Regions from separate parts of the Shimia sp. FJ5 genome, predicted to be linked through region 3. Evidence: riboswitches for the same ligand, from Rfam matches in the RefSeq annotation. Region 3 holds a riboswitch; each other region holds the start of a gene.

Region 1 (5,482 bases), on a different contig from region 3:
GGACGAGAACCTGAAATGGAACGAGGAAAAGGGCGGCTACGATTTCTCCGAGCCGGACTGGACAGAGTTCTTCGAGGTCCTCAAGGGCAACGGCCCCTGCAACAAGGAACGCCTCGGTGACCGGGTGAAGGCATGGGAAGACGGCGCATGGGTCCGTGACGGCCTGCTCGCCCACGCCGAAAAGAAAGCCGCGCGCAAAGTCGCCGCAGAGTAAACGCCGCATCCACGCGCACGAACCAAGCCGCTCATCGCCTGTCCGGGTCGCCACGAACCCAAGCCCCGTACAGGCCTGACGAGCACCGCAAGGAAAAGGGAAGAGACATGAAAAACGAATGGCCCCTTTGGGAAATCTTCATCCGTGGCCAACACGGGATGAGCCACCGCCACGTCGGCTCGCTGCACGCACCCGACGCCGAGATGGCGATCAAGAACGCCCGCGACGTCTATACCCGTCGCAACGAAGGCGTCTCGATCTGGGTCGTCGAGGCTCGCCATATCGCGGCCACCGTGCCGGGCGAAAAGGGCCCGCTCTTTGAGCCCTCCGAGAGCAAGGTCTATCGCCACCCGACCTTCTTCGACATTCCCGACGAAGTGGGGCACATGTGATGGCTGTCGATAAGAACCTCCTTCTGGAATTCCTGCTGCGGCAGGGCGACAACGCGTTGATCCTCGGGCATCGTGTGTCCGAATGGTGTGGCCATGCGCCGGTGCTCGAAGAAGACATCGCGCTCGCCAATACCGCGCTTGATCTCATCGGCCAGACCCAGATGTGGCTCGGCTATGCCGCCGAGGTGCAGGGAGAAGGCAAGACGGCGGACGATCTCGCCTTCCTGCGCGACGCTTGGGATTTCCGCAACGTGCTCTTGACCGAACTGCCCAATGGCGACTTCGGCCAGACCCTGATGCGCCAGTTCCTCTTTGATGCGTTCCAGTCGGTCTACCTCGCCCGCCTGCTCGGCTCGACGGACGAGACCGTTGCCGCCATCGCGGCCAAGGCGTCGAAAGAGGTCGCCTATCACGTGGAACGCTCCGCCGATACCGTCGTCGGCCTTGGCGACGGCACCGAGGAAAGCCATGCCCGCATGCAGGCCGCGCTTGACTACCTCTGGCCCTATGTCGGCGAGATGTTCGAAAGCGATGCGGTCGATACCGCCATGGCCGAGGCCGGTGTCGCCCCCGATCCCGCGACCCTGCGCGACGAATATGACGCGCTTGTCACTCGTGTGCTGACCGAGGCCACGCTGACCATTCCCGAAAGCCGTTTCGCCCACAAAGGCGGACGCACGGGCCAGAGCCATACCGAACATCTCGGGCATCTTCTGACGACGATGCAATGGCTGCAGCGCGCCTATCCGGGCAACACCTGGTAGGCACCGCGCCCCCGCCGCCCAAGGAGCAAGGACATGACCCAGCCAAGCATCGAACAGGTCTGGGAGTGGCTCGGAGCCATTCCCGACCCCGAGATCCCGGTCATCACATTGGTCGATCTCGGCATCATCCGCGATGTCGCCTTTCATGGCGAAACCTGCGTCGTCTCGGTCACGCCGACCTATTCCGGCTGCCCCGCGACCTCGATGATCAATGTCGATATCGAGACCTGCCTGCGCGACCACGGGCTGAACAAGATCGAGCTCAAACAACAGCTGAGCCCCGCCTGGACCACGGACTGGATGTCCGAAAAGGCCCGCGCCGCGCTCGAGGAATACGGCATCGCCCCGCCCCAGGCCAAAGGCACGCCCGCCCGCTGCCCGCGCTGCGGTGGTGATCATATCGAGAAGCTGAGCCAATTCGGATCGACCCCCTGCAAGGCGCAATGGCGCTGCAAGGACTGTCTCGAGCCGTTTGAATATTTCAAGTGCATATAGGGAGGAGACCCGATGGCACGTTTCCATGAACTGGAAGTCACCGACATCCACAAGACGATCCGCGACGCCGTTGTCGTGACCCTCAAGCCGACCAATGGCGCGGCGACCGAATTCGACTTCACCCAAGGCCAATACCTGACCTTCCGCCGCGATTTCGACGGCGAAGAACTGCGCCGCTCCTATTCGATTTGCGCCGGCAAAGGCGAAGGCATCCTTCAGGTCGGCATCAAGCGCGTCGATGGCGGCGCCTTCTCGACCTGGGCCAATGAAGACCTCAAGATCGGCGACCGGATCGAGGCCATGCCCCCGATGGGCGGCTTCTTTACCCCGCTCGACGCCGCGCAGGAGAAACAATATCTCGGCTTTGCCGGTGGCTCCGGCATCACCCCGGTGCTCTCGCTTATCAAGACCACCCTCACGCTCGAGCCGAGATCGACCTTCACCCTCGTCTACGCCAACAAGGCGGTGAACACGATCATGTTCCGCGAAGAGATCGAAGACCTCAAGAACACCCATATGGGCCGGTTCAACGTCATCCACGTCCTCGAATCCGACGCCCAGGAAATCGACCTCTTCACCGGTCTCGTGACCGAAGAGAAATGCGCCGACCTGTTCAAGACCGGCTGGATCGACATCGACCACGTTGACACCGCCTTCATCTGTGGCCCCGAACCGATGATGCTCGGAATCGCCTCCGCCCTGCGCAATGCGGGCCTCGACGACTCCCGCATCAAGTTCGAGCTTTTCGCCTCGTCGCAACCGGGCCGGGCCAAGCGCAAGGCCGTCTCCAAGGACGCCGCCGCCGGGGCCAATCAGGCCAGCGCCGCGATTACCCTTGATGGCTCGACCCAGACCATCGAGATGCCCAAGGATATGTCCATTCTCGATGCCGCGCTCTCGAACAACATGGACGCGCCCTATGCCTGTAAGGCCGGGGTCTGTTCGACCTGTCGCTGCCGTGTGATCGAGGGCGAGGTCGAGATGATGACCAACCACGCCCTCGAGGATTACGAGGTTGAAAAGGGCTACGTGCTCTCCTGCCAATCCTACCCGGTGACGGACAAGCTCGTCATCGACTACGACCAGTAAGGAGGACAGAGCCATGGCTGACGACATGTCGATCGAAAACTACCTCGCCCAAGGCGGGGTTCTCACCAACCCCTCGAACGTGCCGCCGCGCTACCGGGGCGAGTTGATGAAACTGATGGCGAGCTTCGTGGATTCCTCTCTCGCAGGGGCCGCGGGCTTTGCCGATATCATCAACGAGGGTCCGGGCATCAAAGAACGCATCGCCGCCGCGCGCATCGTGCTTGAAAAGACCGACAATGCCGACAAGGTGCTCTCGATCATGGGGGAGTTCGGCGCCGATACCGCCCGCTACGCAACGCATCACCCGTGGACCGCGCGCCTCGCACGCGACGCCGACATCGGCACAACGCGGACCGAACAGGACATGCGCCTTGCAGTGTTCAACTACCCGCTCGCGGGCTGGTCGGATGCGGTGGTGATGAACCTGCTGATGGGCCGCGCTGTCACCGTGCAACTGACCGAGCTGTGCCGCGTCTCCTATCAGCCGCTCGCCGAAGCCTTCCGCGCGATCCAACCGGTGGAACGCCATCATGCGGAACTCGCCGAAGAAGGCGTCGCCAAACTTCTTGAAACCGAAGAGAGCACCACGCTGCAAGCCTCGGTCGACTATTGGATGCCGCGCGTGGCCGCCTCTTTCGGCGCCGCGGAATCGACAAAGGCAGAGATGCTCGCCGCGATGGGCCTGCGCCACGAAAGCAACGCCACGCTGAAAGCACGCTGGAGCGCGGAAACCGGTGCCTGCCTCGAAAAGCTGGGCCTGAGCGCCGCCTGAAATCGCGATGGGATGCGGGTCAAAGGCCCCATCCCTTGCTTTTTTGCAACGCGCCCTGTCCGCAAAGGTCTGGCGAAACGCGATTCCGCATTGACTTTGCAGCCCGTCTCGGGCCATTCACCTCTCGTTCTGGTCGGGCTGTTCAGCAGCCCGTGAAAAGGGAACGAGGTGCGCCGCGACCCGCGGCAAACCCTCGACTGCCCCCGCAACTGTAAGCGGCGAGCGACCTCGGACAATGCCACTGTTCTCCTTAGGAGAGGATGGGAAGGCCCGAGCCAGCTTTGACCCGCAAGTCAGGAGACCTGCCAGAATGTTCACCCTGTCCGGACGCGGGGCGCGTTCAGACAACGGACCTTCCGTCGTGGTGGCACTTCTCACCGTCGCGGGAGGGCCACGTCCTTCCTCAAGACATCTTGCATCAAACGGGCATCACCCGAATGAAGGACAGACACATGAAACGGACGCTCCTGGCCTCCGCCGCCCTCGCGGCCCTCGCCACAGGCCTTACAACCCAAACCGCATGGGCCGAAGAGGTCTATGACCTCGACGAGATCCTCCTCTCCCCAAGCCTCGCCCCTATCGAGGCCGCCCGCACCGGCGCGACGGTCGAAATCATCGACGAGGAAGACCTCGAAGATGCCGATACAACCCTGATCCAGACCCTGTCTCGTGAACCGGGCGTGTCCTTCTCGGCAAACGGTGGCGTCGGCACCAACACCACGATCCGCCTGCGCGGCCTCGATAGCAAATATATCGGCGTGCGCATCGACGGCATCGACGTGAGCGATCCGACCTCGACCCAGAACGCCTTCAACTTCGGTGGCCTGACAAGCGCAGGCATCGGCCGCATCGAGGTTCTCAAAGGCTCGCAATCGGCGATCCACGGCTCCGAAGCCATCGCTGGTGTCATCAACATCACCTCCAAACGCCCGACCAAGCTTGGCTTCTCCGGCTCTGTCGGCGGTGAGGTCGGCAGCTTCGGCACCGTGTCGAGCGATTTCACCACCGCCTACATGAACGATCGCGCCGAAATCTCCTTCACCCTGTCGCGTTTCCATACCGAAGGTATCTCCGCAACCGCGGGCGACCCCGAGAAGGACGGCTTCGATCAGACCATGGCGAACTTCAATTCGCGCTTCGACCTGACCGACACCCTGACCATCGGGGCCTCGGCGCTGTGGCGCGACTACGAAGTCGAAATCGACGGCAGCACCCCGAACAACCTCGGCACCCAGAAAGGCGCGCGCGTCTTTGCCGAGTTCGTGACCGGCGCCGTGACTCACGAACTGAGCTATTCCTACTACAAGACCGACCGCCGCGATCCGGCAAGCATCTACACCACCCGCTTCCTCGGCGACCGCGAGCAGATCGCCTATCTCGGTTCGGTTGACCTCGGTGCCAATGCAGGCCTGACCTTCGGTCTCGATCACACCGAAGAAACCGCGAGCCTGACAACCGCCGTTCCGGCCACCACCGTCAATACCATCGACACCAACTCGGCCTTTGCTGAACTCATGGTGCAGCCGATGGCGAACCTCGACCTTTCGCTCGCCCTGCGCCGAGACGATCACTCGCTCTTTGGCGGCGCCACGACGGGCCGCGTTGCAGCTGTCTGGCACGTCTCTGACGACCTGCGCCTGCGCGCGGTCTATGGCACCGGCTTCCGCGCGCCGTCGCTCTATGAACTCTATAGCGCATCGGGCAACCCGGCCCTGAAACCGGAAGAAAGCCGCTCCTTCGAGCTTGGCCTTGAGAA
Region 2 (5,482 bases), on a different contig from region 3:
GAGCTTTTCCCATAGGTGCGGCTCAGGCAGGAACGGCGCCAACCCCAACAACAACGCCACAAGCGTCACATCGCGCCAACGAAGCCTGTCGATCCATGCCAACATACTTTTCTGACCTTTCAGGGAAGAAGTGGCGCGGTTGACGGGGCTCGAACCCGCGACCCCCGGCGTGACAGGCCGGTACTCTAACCAACTGAGCTACAACCGCGCATACGCTTCGGGTGCTGGACGGACAGTGGTGGCGCGGTTGACGGGGCTCGAACCCGCGACCCCCGGCGTGACAGGCCGGTACTCTAACCAACTGAGCTACAACCGCTCACTGTCCGCCCGGGGCTTGGCCCGAGCGTGAGGCGGTGTTTAGGCTGAGGCAGAGGGCGCGTCAAGCGCATATCCCGCGCGATGCGAAAGTTTTTTGACGGCCCTGTTCCCCCTCTCGCAAACCCAGACACCTTCCCCCATAGGACACCGGTTTTCATGCGATCTCAGGGGTCGAAGGCAGATGGTTTCGACGGCCCAACACATGCGACGCCATGCCCCTCCGAAAGGAGGTAAACCAAAGGTAAACGCGGGTTGACTCGAATCCCTTGGCACAAGATAGAAGACGCATAGCGAGATCGGCATTCCCTCAAAGATTGCACGTAGACGATCTGAACATTTGACCTTGATATTTGCCCGAGTCATTTCCCGCCTCGAGCATACCAGACGGAAAGATCACGAGTATGAGCGGCATTGGTAATAGCACAACCCTCGTCACCCAGAGCGGCGATGATTTCATCGACGGCGTCTTGACCAACCAGCGTTGGAGCGACGCCACGATCGAGTATTCCTTCACGACCGACGGTTCGGTCTACAGCTATTTCAGCTCCGATGGGCTCACCGATCTGCCCGCAAACCATGTCGATGTGACCAACCAGCAGAAACTGGCCGTACAATTCGCCCTCGATGCGGATAACGGCACCAATAGCGCCGCTTCCGCCGGCTTCTCCGTGGAAGGGTTCACAAATCTGGGCATCGACCTGGACACCACTCCGGATTCGTCTTTTTCTTCCCGCGAACATATTCGCATCGCCAACACGACCTCCTACCTTGTCCCGACCGCACGAGTCGGCGACTTCCCGGGCAATGACGAGACGAACGGCTCTGATGACAACGGCGACGTCTGGTTCGGCCCATATAGCAACAACATCTACCACACGCCGCAAGCGGGCAACTACGCCTGGGCGACCCATATCCACGAGCTTGGCCACGCGCTTGGCCTGAGCCACGGTCACTCCTACTGGGAGTTCACCGACCTTCCCTATGCCTATGACTCGATGGAATACTCGATCATGACCTATGCCTCCTATGTCGGGGCATATACTGGCGGTGGCTACACCAACGAAACTTGGGGCTATGCCCAGACCTGGATGATGGCCGATATCGCCGCGCTGCAATATATGTATGGTGCCGATTTCACGACCAACTCCGGCGATACCGTCTACAAATGGAACCCCGGTTCCGGCGACACGCTGGTGAATGGCCAGGTGGCCATCGACGCGGGTGGCAACGTGATTTTTGCGACGATCTGGGACGGTGGCGGCACCGACACCTACGATCTCTCCGCCTATTCGAGCGACCTCGAAATCGACCTGCGCCCCGGCCAGCACTCGGTCTTCGACCAGACCCAGCTCGCCGAACTGGACAAGTATGACATCGGCTCCGAAACCGCACGCGGCAGCATCTTCAACGCCCTGCAATACGAGGGCGACGCCCGCTCGCTGATTGAGAACGCCATCGGCGGCAGCGGCAATGACGAAATCGTCGGCAACGCCGCCGACAACGAGCTTCAGGGCGGCGCTGGCAACGATACCCTCACCGGTGACGTTGGAGACGATACCCTGCTCGGCAACAACGGCATCGACAGCCTTATCGGCGGAGACGGCTTTGACCGGCTCGAAGGCGGCGAAGGCGACGACACCCTGCGCGGTATGAAAAACGGCGATGTGGCCTATGGCGGCGACGGCAACGACACCATCTATGGCGGCAACGGCCACGATGACCTCTATGGCGAAGGCGACAACGACCGGATCTATGGTCATGGCGGCGCTGACCTGATCGAAGGCGGTATTGGCGGAGATCGCCTGTTCGGCGGTCGCGGCGATGACACGATCCTCGGCGGCAACGGCTATGATAGGCTCTTTGGCAGCAAGGGCCGCGATATTCTCAACGGTGGAATCGGCAACGATACCCTGACGGGCGGCGAAATGGCCGATACCTTCGTCTTTGACGATGGCTTCGGGCACGACATCATCCGCGACTTTGCCGCTGCCAACCTCGAAAAGGTCGACCTGTCCGGCGTGACCGAGATCACCGACTACACTGACCTGATCGCCAACCACCTTGTCGACGAGGGCGGCTTTGCCAAGATCGTGGACGGGGACAACTCGATCCTGCTCGAGGGTGTGGCGTATACCGACGTGCGCGACGGTGTGAACGGCTATACTGAGGACGATTTCCTCTTCGTCTGATCGCCGCGCCTCCCCGAGGCCGCATGAAGCTACCAAAGGCCGATCCCTCCGAGGGGTCGGCCTTTTCTCTAGCCAAAGCGCTAGGCCAATGCCGCGGCGATCGCGTCCAACCCATCGGTCAATGCGGCAGGACCGGGCTGTAGGATCAAGGGCGATTTGATCTCGACAATCCGCCCCTCCCGCACCGCGGGAATGCTGTCCCATCCGGCGCGCGCCGCGATTTTCTCAGGCCGGACTTTCTTGCCGCACCAAGACGCTAGGATCACGTCAGGCGCGGCTGCGATCACCTGTTGAGAGGTTACGAAACGGTCTTTGGCCTTGTCCTTGCCTGCAAGCTCTGGGAATGCCTCGCGCCCGCCCGCAATCTCGATCAACTCGGAAACCCAGCCGATACCGGTGATCATCGGTTCATCCCATTCCTCGAAATAGACCGTCGGACGGGCCCGCCCCTCTGCCTTCGCTTCGAGTTTCGCCAACCTCTGCTCATAGTGATGCACAAGTCGCGCCGCGCGCTTGCTCTGCCCCACCATCGCGCCCAGGTGTCGGATCATCGCAAGGATCCCGGCAACGTCGCGCTGATTATAGCCCATCACCGTGACGCCTTCGCGCAACAAGGCCGCGGCGATATCGGCCTGCAAGTCTGAAAAGGTCAACACAAGGTCAGGCTCAAGCGCGAGAATCTTGGGGATATCCGCCGAGGTAAACGCCGAAACCCGAGGCTTCTCGGCCCGCACCCGCTTGGGGCGCACCGCATAGCCCGACACGCCAACGATCCGATCTTCCGCACCAAGAAGATAAAGCGTCTCGACCGTTTCCTCTGTCAGGCACACGATCCGTTCAGGGGGAAAGCGTCTCATGCCGTCACGTTGCCGCGCGCCGCGCCCGAGCCCCACCGCGCCGAAGCTTGCGCGGCAGCGCCAAGGGCAATGGCTCAATCGGCACCCGCATCGACGCCAGAAGCAGATCGCAAAAAACCGCAATGGCGGGGGATGTGGCAATGAACGGCATTGCAGCGGTATAGGCCTGCATCGCCTCTTCGCGATAATGCGCCATCGGCTTCAGCGCCCCAAGCCACTGCATATATCCGAGCTGGCCAAGCTCGGTCGCCCGATCCGGGCACACATAGCCAATATCAAGTTGAGAAATCGTCCGTTTCAGAAGCATCGCGCCCTCCGCGCAAGAAGCGAGGGTAAGCGGCGCAGCGGCGATCGCGTGACGTATATAGCGTCCATCCCGGTCTCTCCGGCCCGTGGCACCCCGCCAGGGTTAAAGTGACTGCAGCGCGCGAAGCACGCCGGAGATGGCAGGTCTCCTGACTTGCGGGTCGTTGCTCTCCCGAACCTTCCCGAACCGCCCGCATTGCGGGTCTGGGTTCAGTGGCGTGTCTCGGGGTCGCTCACCGCTCACAGTTGCGGGGGCAGTCGTGGACTTGGGCCAAGGCCCGCACCACATTCCCTTTTCAGCCGGCCACGCAAGGCCGGACACCATCCCTTGCGTCGTCGCAGAAAAACCGCGCTGTGTCCAGCAAAAGCAGAGCCCATGCGACACAGGCGCAGCGCCGCATCAGGCAGCCTCAGACCAGAGGCGTGGGGCGAGGCCATCCAAGCGGCCCCGCCCCGGTCTCGCACCGTCACCCATGCAGTGCGGTGGTCTGCCGAAGCGCGGTCGCGCCTCGTGCGATCTGCCGCCATACCACGAGGCACAGCGCACCGATGAGGACTTCAAGACCAAGAACACTGGCGATCGCATCGCCGGGCCAGCCGTCAAGCACAATGCTGACCAGACGCCCGAAGACGAAAGCAAAATAGACAAGCGTCCCAAGCGCGGCGGACAAATGCGCGAGGCCGGGCCGGATGGCGCCCACAAAGACCAAGGCGCCAAGAGCGGCAAGGTTGGCACCGGGCGCGCGCAACTCGCTAAGAGCGGCCGGATTTTGGCTGATCTCGATCCCGTAACCGGCATAGAAGGCCTGTGGAACAAAGGTGATGGCAAGGCCGATCCCAAGCCCTGTGAGGCCTGCGACCCCGAGGATGAGTTTCTGAAAGAGTGTCATGTGTTTATCCTTTCAATAGCTGATCTGGTTCAGGCCGCATCGGCCCAGGCGCCGCTCTGTGCGGCGGTTTCTGCAAAGGTGAGGAAGTCACGCGGCGCTCGGCCCAGGGCGCGCTGCACACCGTCGGTCACATAGGCGTTGCGTCCGTCCAACGTTTCCCGCGCGATCCCCGTCAGCACATCGGCGATCATCTCGCCCTGCGCTTCGAGCAAAGCCGCATGGAAATCCTCAAACGAAATCGGCGCATGTGCGATCGACCGACCGCTGGCCTTTGAAAGCGCTTCGGCCATCTCGGCAAAGGTCATCAGGCGCGGACCGGTCACTTCATAAAGCGCGCCGTCATGGCCCGGTTCGGTCAGCGCCGCGACCGCCACATCGGCGATATCGTCGACATCGACAATCGGTTCCTGCACCTCGCCACCCGGCATCGGGACCACGCCTGCCATCACCGGCGCATGCAAAGCCCCTTCCGAGAAGTTCTGAGCGAACCAGGCCGCGCGCACGATGGTAAAGCGCAGACCAGAGCCGCGCACCACCTCTTCCGCGCGCTGTGCATGGTGCTCGCCCCGTCCAGTCAGCAGGACAAGCTTTTCAACGCCCGAGGCACGCGCCAGATCAACAAGGGCTGAAACGGCCTCCACCGCGCCGGGCACGGCGATATCAGGGAAATACGAGATATAGACAGAGGACACGCCTTCAAGCGCGGCAGGCCATGTCTCTGGCGCGCTCCAATCGAAAGGCCGCGCCGCGCGACGCGACCCGCGGCGCACCGGCAGGCCAAGCGCTTCGAGGCGGCGCGCAACACGCGATCCGGTCTTGCCGGTGGCGCCAAGAACTAGAGTGGTTTTGGTATGCATGGGGTTCTCCTTGGGATGCATAGGTCGTTTGATGCCCCCAAGGTATCGACGCGCTCTGGATGAAC
Region 3 (5,482 bases):
CCTCGAGGAGTTTCATCACCGGGATCACACCGGAGGATTGGTTCTCAATTCCCTTGATCGGAGCGCCATGTTCCCGAATGTTGGTCAGCAGAAGCGCAACACCGCCCCCGCGCTTGGAAAGCTGCAATGCGGAATTGATGCCCCGCCCAATGCTCTCCATGTTGTCTTCGAGCCGCAGAAGGAAACATGAAATCAGCTCGCCGCGCGATGCCTTGCCTGCGTTCAAGAAGGTAGGGGTGGCAGGCTGAAAGCGCCCGGAAAGGATCTCATCCATGAACGACATGGCAAGATCCTCATCACCGCGCGCCAACGCCAACGCGGTCATGACCACCCGGTCTTCATAGCGCTCAAGGAAACGCTGCCCGTCCCGGGTCTTTAGCGTGTAGGAGGTGTAGTATTTGAACGCGCCGAGAAAGGTCGGAAAGCGAAACCTGCGGGCAAACGCGGCCTCCCAGATTTTGCGCATGAAGTTCTTGGAATACTGATCCAGCACCGCCGCTTCGTAGTATCCTTCATCCACCAGATAGCCGAGTTTCTCATCCAAAGAATGGAAGAAAACGGTGTTCTGATTCACATGCTGGAGAAAGTACTGTCGTGCGGCCAATCGATCCGCGTCAAAGCGAATATTTCCCTCTGAGTCATAGAGGTTCAGCATCGCATTCAGCGCGTGGTAGTCCAGCGTGTTCAGATCGCTGTCGAGCATAGTTCTTCCCCTAGCGTCACGAGCCCAGCGCGCACGCGGGCAATGTCGGTTTGCGTGCCCGCCAACTCAAAACTGTATAGCTGAGGCACATTGCATTTCTGTGAGATGATGCGACCCGCAAGGGCGTAGGTCGCACCGAAATTTCTGTTTCCGCTGCCGATCACCCCGACAAGCAGGCCGCGTCGCTGCGGGTCATTCAGGAACCGGATCACTTGTTTGGGCACTGCACCACGCCCCTCTCCATCCGCATAGGTCGGGCAGATCAGCACATAAGGCAAAGTGGGTTCCTGTAGCGAGGCCTCTACCTCGACCGGAATACGTAGGGCTGGCCACTCAAGCTGCGACACGAACCTGTGGGTATTTCCCGATGCCGAAGAATAGTAAACAAGCATCGGTGGCCGCTCAGACACCCCCTAGGCCAAACGCGCGATCATGTCGGGACGAAACCCGGACCAATGATCACCGCCCGCGACGACGACTGGCGCCTGTCGATATCCCAGTTCGGTGACATGCGTCATCGCGGCGTCATCCTGCGTCAGATCGACAACATCGTAGGAGACCCCTTTGGCATCCAGCGCGCGGGTGGTTGCGGTGCACTGCACACATGCGGGTTTGGAATACACAATGATGCTCATCTGTCCTCTCTCTCTTTTTTGTACGAGTCGAGGACGCAGTGCCGGGCATCCGCCCAATGCACGCCCCCGAACCCTCCGTTCGTGGTCATCAAGTCGTGCTTGCGGCAGGTCTCCTGACTCGTGGATTTATGCTTGGCTGGCCTTCCCGAAAGCGTACTTTCAGTGGCGTATTCAACCGCGCTCTCCACTTACAGTTGCGGGGGCAGTGCCGGCTTTGAACCGTCTTCCCTCTTAGCCTCCGATCAGAATCGAAGGAACCGAAGCAACACCATATAGGGGGTGATGGCGGGTTGGTGTCAATATATGGAGGGCGCCCGGCGCAAATTTCTTTCTGCGCTGACGTAGATCAGAGCACTTTCACCTCACGAAAGCGGGCACCCTCCCTCTTGGGATGTTCGATCATTCGGCCTGCGCAGGTGTTCGCAGCACCTATTGCATCTCGGCCGAGAGAAGATCGGCCATCATGTCGCGCATTATGTATTTCTGAGGTTTGCCGGTGATCGTCATGGGGATCTCGTCAACGATGCGAAAGTGCCGCGGAACCTTGTAGTGCGCAACTTGCCCCTTCAACGCCTCGCGAAGTTCCTCTTCGCTCAAATCGGTGCCGGGCTTCGCAATCGCCCAAGCGCAGACTTCCTCGCCAAATTTCTCATCGGGAATCCCGAAGACCTGCACATCACTCACCTTCGGGTGCCGCATCAAGTATTCTTCGATCTCGCGCGGGTAGATGTTCTCTCCGCCCCGAATGATCATGTCTTTCACGCGGCCGACGATGGAGCAGAAGCCCTCTTCGTCGAACACGGCGAGGTCACCGGTATGCATCCAACCGTCCACGATGCTCTCGCCGGTTTTGTCCGCATCTTCCCAGTAGCCCTTCATGACCGAATAGCCACGGGTGCAAAGTTCGCCCTGGGTGCCGACTGGGACAATCCGGCCCTCCGGATCGACGATCTTGACCTCGAGGTGGGGATGCACGCGCCCAACAGTCTCGCAGCGCTTCTCTGTCGGATCATCCACGAAGCTCTGAAACGAAACGGGCGCGGTTTCCGTCATGCCATAGCAGATCGTCACCTCATCCATGTTCATTTCAGAATTCACGCGCTGCATCACTTCGACAGGGCATGGCGCGCCCGCCATGATGCCTGTGCGCAGATTGGAAAGATCGCGTGGAGTATGATCGAGGTCTTCTAGCATCGCCACGAACATGGTCGGCACCCCATAGACCGCCGTACAACGCTCCTTGGACAGCGCATCAAGCGTCTGCGCCGCATCAAACCCTTCGCTCGGGAAGACCATGGTGGCTCCTTTGCTGACCGCGCCAAGGACGCCCATCACCATCCCAAAGCAATGATAGAGCGGCACTGGAATCGCGAGCCGATCCGCCTCGGAGAGGCGAATACGGTCTGTCACGTAGCGAGCGTTGTTGACGATGTTGTAGTGCGACAGCGTCGCACCCTTCGGCATCCCAGTCGTGCCAGACGTGAATTGAATGTTTATCGCATCATCGGGGTCGAGCGTCTTGTCGATTTCGGGGATGCGGAGCTGCTGAGCCGGGCCGCCTAGTTTCCTCAAATCCTCGAAAGAGTAGGCTCCGGCACCTGGGGCGTCATCCATGATGATGACATTTCTCAAATGCGGCAGTGTCGCGGAACGCAGACGCCCTGGTGTGCAGGTCGCCAATTCAGGGACGAGCTTGCGGATCATACCGGCATAGTCGGACGTCTTGAAGGACTTGGCCGCAATAAGGGCTTTGCAGGCCACCTTATTCAAAGCGTATTCCAACTCCCCCAGGCGATAGGCCGGGTTGATGTTCACAAGGACAAGGCCGACACGGGCAGTCGCGAACTGCGTCAACACCCACTCAAAGCGGTTGGGAGACCAGATCCCGACCCGGTCGCCCTTTTCAAGACCGAGCGCGAGCAGCCCGGAGGCCAACTCATCCACGGCGCGGTCGAGATCGTAATAGCTTAGCCGGATCCCCTGTTCGCAGAACACGATGGCATCGCGGGGGCCGAACCTAGAAACCGCATCCCGCAAGAGCTGCGGGATGGTTATATAGGCCAATGGCGGGGTCGCCGGACCACTGACATAGGACTGCCCGTCTTGGGGAGCGATGCTGTGCACCGCCGCCCCGCTCTCTGATGACCAATCAGAGATGCGCGTCGCCAGACTTTCGTTTAAGATGGACATGTCGATCCTCCCTTACATGCTGCGCCAATCGCCCGATTTTTCGAAGGCATCCGCTGCTTGGTAGATCTTCATTTCGCCATAGTGTGGACCGACCAACATCATGCCGATAGGCAACCCCTCGCTCAGGCCGCAGGGGATGCTCATAGCAGGTAGGCCACCGTTGAACGGTGCGGTGTTGGCGACCATTTCAAAAGCGCGCTGCACATATAGGCTTAGCGAGCAATCGGCGGGCGGATGCGGCTGCGGCTTGATCGGCAAAGTCGGCATCAGCAGAAGGTCGTATTGCTTGAGCGCAGCCATATAGCGTTCGTTGCAAAGCCGCATAATGTTCTGCCCCTTGCCGTAGAAGCGCCCCCGATACTGGCGCTGGAAATATTCCCCGACGAACATACAGGCTTTCAGAGAGTGGCTAAGCTCATCCGCGCGGCCCTGCCATTGCGACATGTGATCGGTCATGGAGGGCAGGAACAGACCTTTGTAGTTGGTGCCCGTCGAATTGCCCCACATCATCCCGTCCTGAAGCCCCTCAAGTGTGATCGCTGTCCAGGCATCCATGGCGGTATAGTGTTCTGGAATCGACACCTCCTCAATGCGCGCGCCCAGCTCGCGAAAGCGGTCAGCTGCCTGCATGACCTTGGCATCCACGTCGGACTCCGAGTTGTCGTGGGCGAACCCTTCCTTGAGGATACCAATACGCAACCCATGCGCTCCACGTCCCAGCGCCTCGGTATAGCTATAGAGCGTGGGTTTGTACTGGCGCGGGTCAAGACCGTCCTCACCGGCAAGCACTTCGAGCAGGAGCGCATTATCGGCAACCGTGTTGGTGACCGGGCCGAGGTGGTCAATGGTTTGCTCAATCGGCATCGCACCAGTGTAAGGGACGAGGCCATGGGTGGGTTTCATGCCGTAGACGCCGCAATTCGAAGCCGGAATGCGGATCGAGCCACCCTGATCACCGGCAATGGCCATGTCGACCTCGCCCGACGCGACGAGCGCGGCAGATCCACCAGAAGAACCGCCCGCCATGTAACCACGCTTCCACGGATTATGGATCGGGCCTTTGGCGTTGGTGTGAGACCCACCCGAGAGGCAGAAATTCTCGCAATGTGCCTTGCCTGCGATGACTGCCCCGGCGTCGAGCATCCGGGTGACGATGGTGGCGTCGATTTCGGGCGTATAGCCTTCCATGATGGAGGAACCGTTCATCATCGGCACCCCCGCGAGGCAGATCGTATCCTTTAGCGCAATGCGTTTGCCGAGCAGTTTGCCATCCGGAGCGCCCCGTACTTCGGTCTTTACATACCAGGCATTGAGGGGGTTCTCCGATGGGTTCGGAAAATGACCGGGGCTGCGAGGGTAACGGACCTCGGGCAGGTAATCCGGCATCGCGTCGAGCCGGTCATAGGCCTGCATGTAGGGTTCGATGATCTCGCGGTATTCCTCGAGGTCTGCATCCGAGAGGTTCATTCCGAACCGGCTGGACATGTCGCGCATCTGCGAGAGGGTCGGTCGTCTAATGGTCATGTTGGTCACCACAGTTGCGGCAGCCGGCTCGGTCGCTTGTGCCGCCTGATATTGAGAATGTGTTGTCGGAGTAGGCTTGATTTTCTGAGAGCCCCCCGCCTGGCCACGGGTGGATCGCGCGGCGCCGAAGCCGAGGAACTGATCGACCTTGGCTTGATCCGAGAGATCGGCCTTGCTCAACGCGCCGGTGATACGGCCACGCTCGAGAACGAGCACGCGGTCAGAAAGGTCAGCGATAAAATCGAAGTTCTGTTCAACGAGAAGGATGGAAAGGCCACGGCTCTTGCGCAGCGCAAGGAGGGTTTCGCCCATCTCCTCGATGATCGAGGGCTGAATGCCTTCGGTCGGCTCGTCCAACAAGAGGAAATCCGGATCGCCCATCAGGCAGCGGGCGAGCGCGAGCAGTTGTTGCTCGCCCCCTGAGAGGGCA

What was found. A riboswitch is a leader RNA that binds a small molecule or an ion and turns the genes downstream of it on or off. The one in region 3 is predicted to bind cobalamin.
Region 1: it holds a riboswitch for cobalamin, as region 3 does, so the genes downstream of both, R1W01_RS00730 (TonB-dependent receptor plug domain-containing protein) here and nrdH (glutaredoxin-like protein NrdH) in region 3, are expected to answer to the same signal.
Region 2: it holds a riboswitch for cobalamin, as region 3 does, so the genes downstream of both, R1W01_RS04040 (hypothetical protein) here and nrdH (glutaredoxin-like protein NrdH) in region 3, are expected to answer to the same signal.

Annotation. Positions count from the first base shown of each region.
Region 1 covers NZ_JAWJUV010000001.1:131,240-136,721, reverse strand. The annotation lists gene paaA (1,2-phenylacetyl-CoA epoxidase subunit PaaA) at 1-214, shown strand, start outside; gene paaB (1,2-phenylacetyl-CoA epoxidase subunit PaaB) at 322-606, shown strand; gene paaC (1,2-phenylacetyl-CoA epoxidase subunit PaaC) at 606-1,370, shown strand; gene paaD (1,2-phenylacetyl-CoA epoxidase subunit PaaD) at 1,404-1,865, shown strand; gene R1W01_RS00740 (2Fe-2S iron-sulfur cluster-binding protein) at 1,878-2,954, shown strand; gene R1W01_RS00735 (Phenylacetic acid catabolic protein) at 2,968-3,726, shown strand; cobalamin riboswitch at 3,840-4,051, shown strand; gene R1W01_RS00730 (TonB-dependent receptor plug domain-containing protein) at 4,179-5,482, shown strand, end outside.
Region 2 covers NZ_JAWJUV010000001.1:790,152-795,633, reverse strand. The annotation lists gene R1W01_RS04065 (RND transporter) at 1-105, opposite strand, end outside; tRNA gene R1W01_RS04060 (tRNA-Asp) at 132-208, opposite strand; tRNA gene R1W01_RS04055 (tRNA-Asp) at 240-316, opposite strand; gene R1W01_RS04050 (M10 family metallopeptidase) at 720-2,507, shown strand; gene R1W01_RS04045 (cobalamin-binding protein) at 2,588-3,364, opposite strand; gene R1W01_RS04040 (hypothetical protein) at 3,369-3,671, opposite strand; cobalamin riboswitch at 3,792-4,011, opposite strand; gene R1W01_RS04035 (DUF4345 domain-containing protein) at 4,138-4,560, opposite strand; gene R1W01_RS04030 (NAD(P)H-binding protein) at 4,590-5,417, opposite strand.
Region 3 covers NZ_JAWJUV010000004.1:403,370-408,851, reverse strand. The annotation lists gene nrdE (class 1b ribonucleoside-diphosphate reductase subunit alpha) at 1-703, opposite strand, end outside; gene nrdI (class Ib ribonucleoside-diphosphate reductase assembly flavoprotein NrdI) at 685-1,095, opposite strand; gene nrdH (glutaredoxin-like protein NrdH) at 1,117-1,338, opposite strand; cobalamin riboswitch at 1,424-1,615, opposite strand; gene R1W01_RS14975 (AMP-binding protein) at 1,768-3,528, opposite strand; gene R1W01_RS14970 (amidase) at 3,541-5,482, opposite strand, start outside.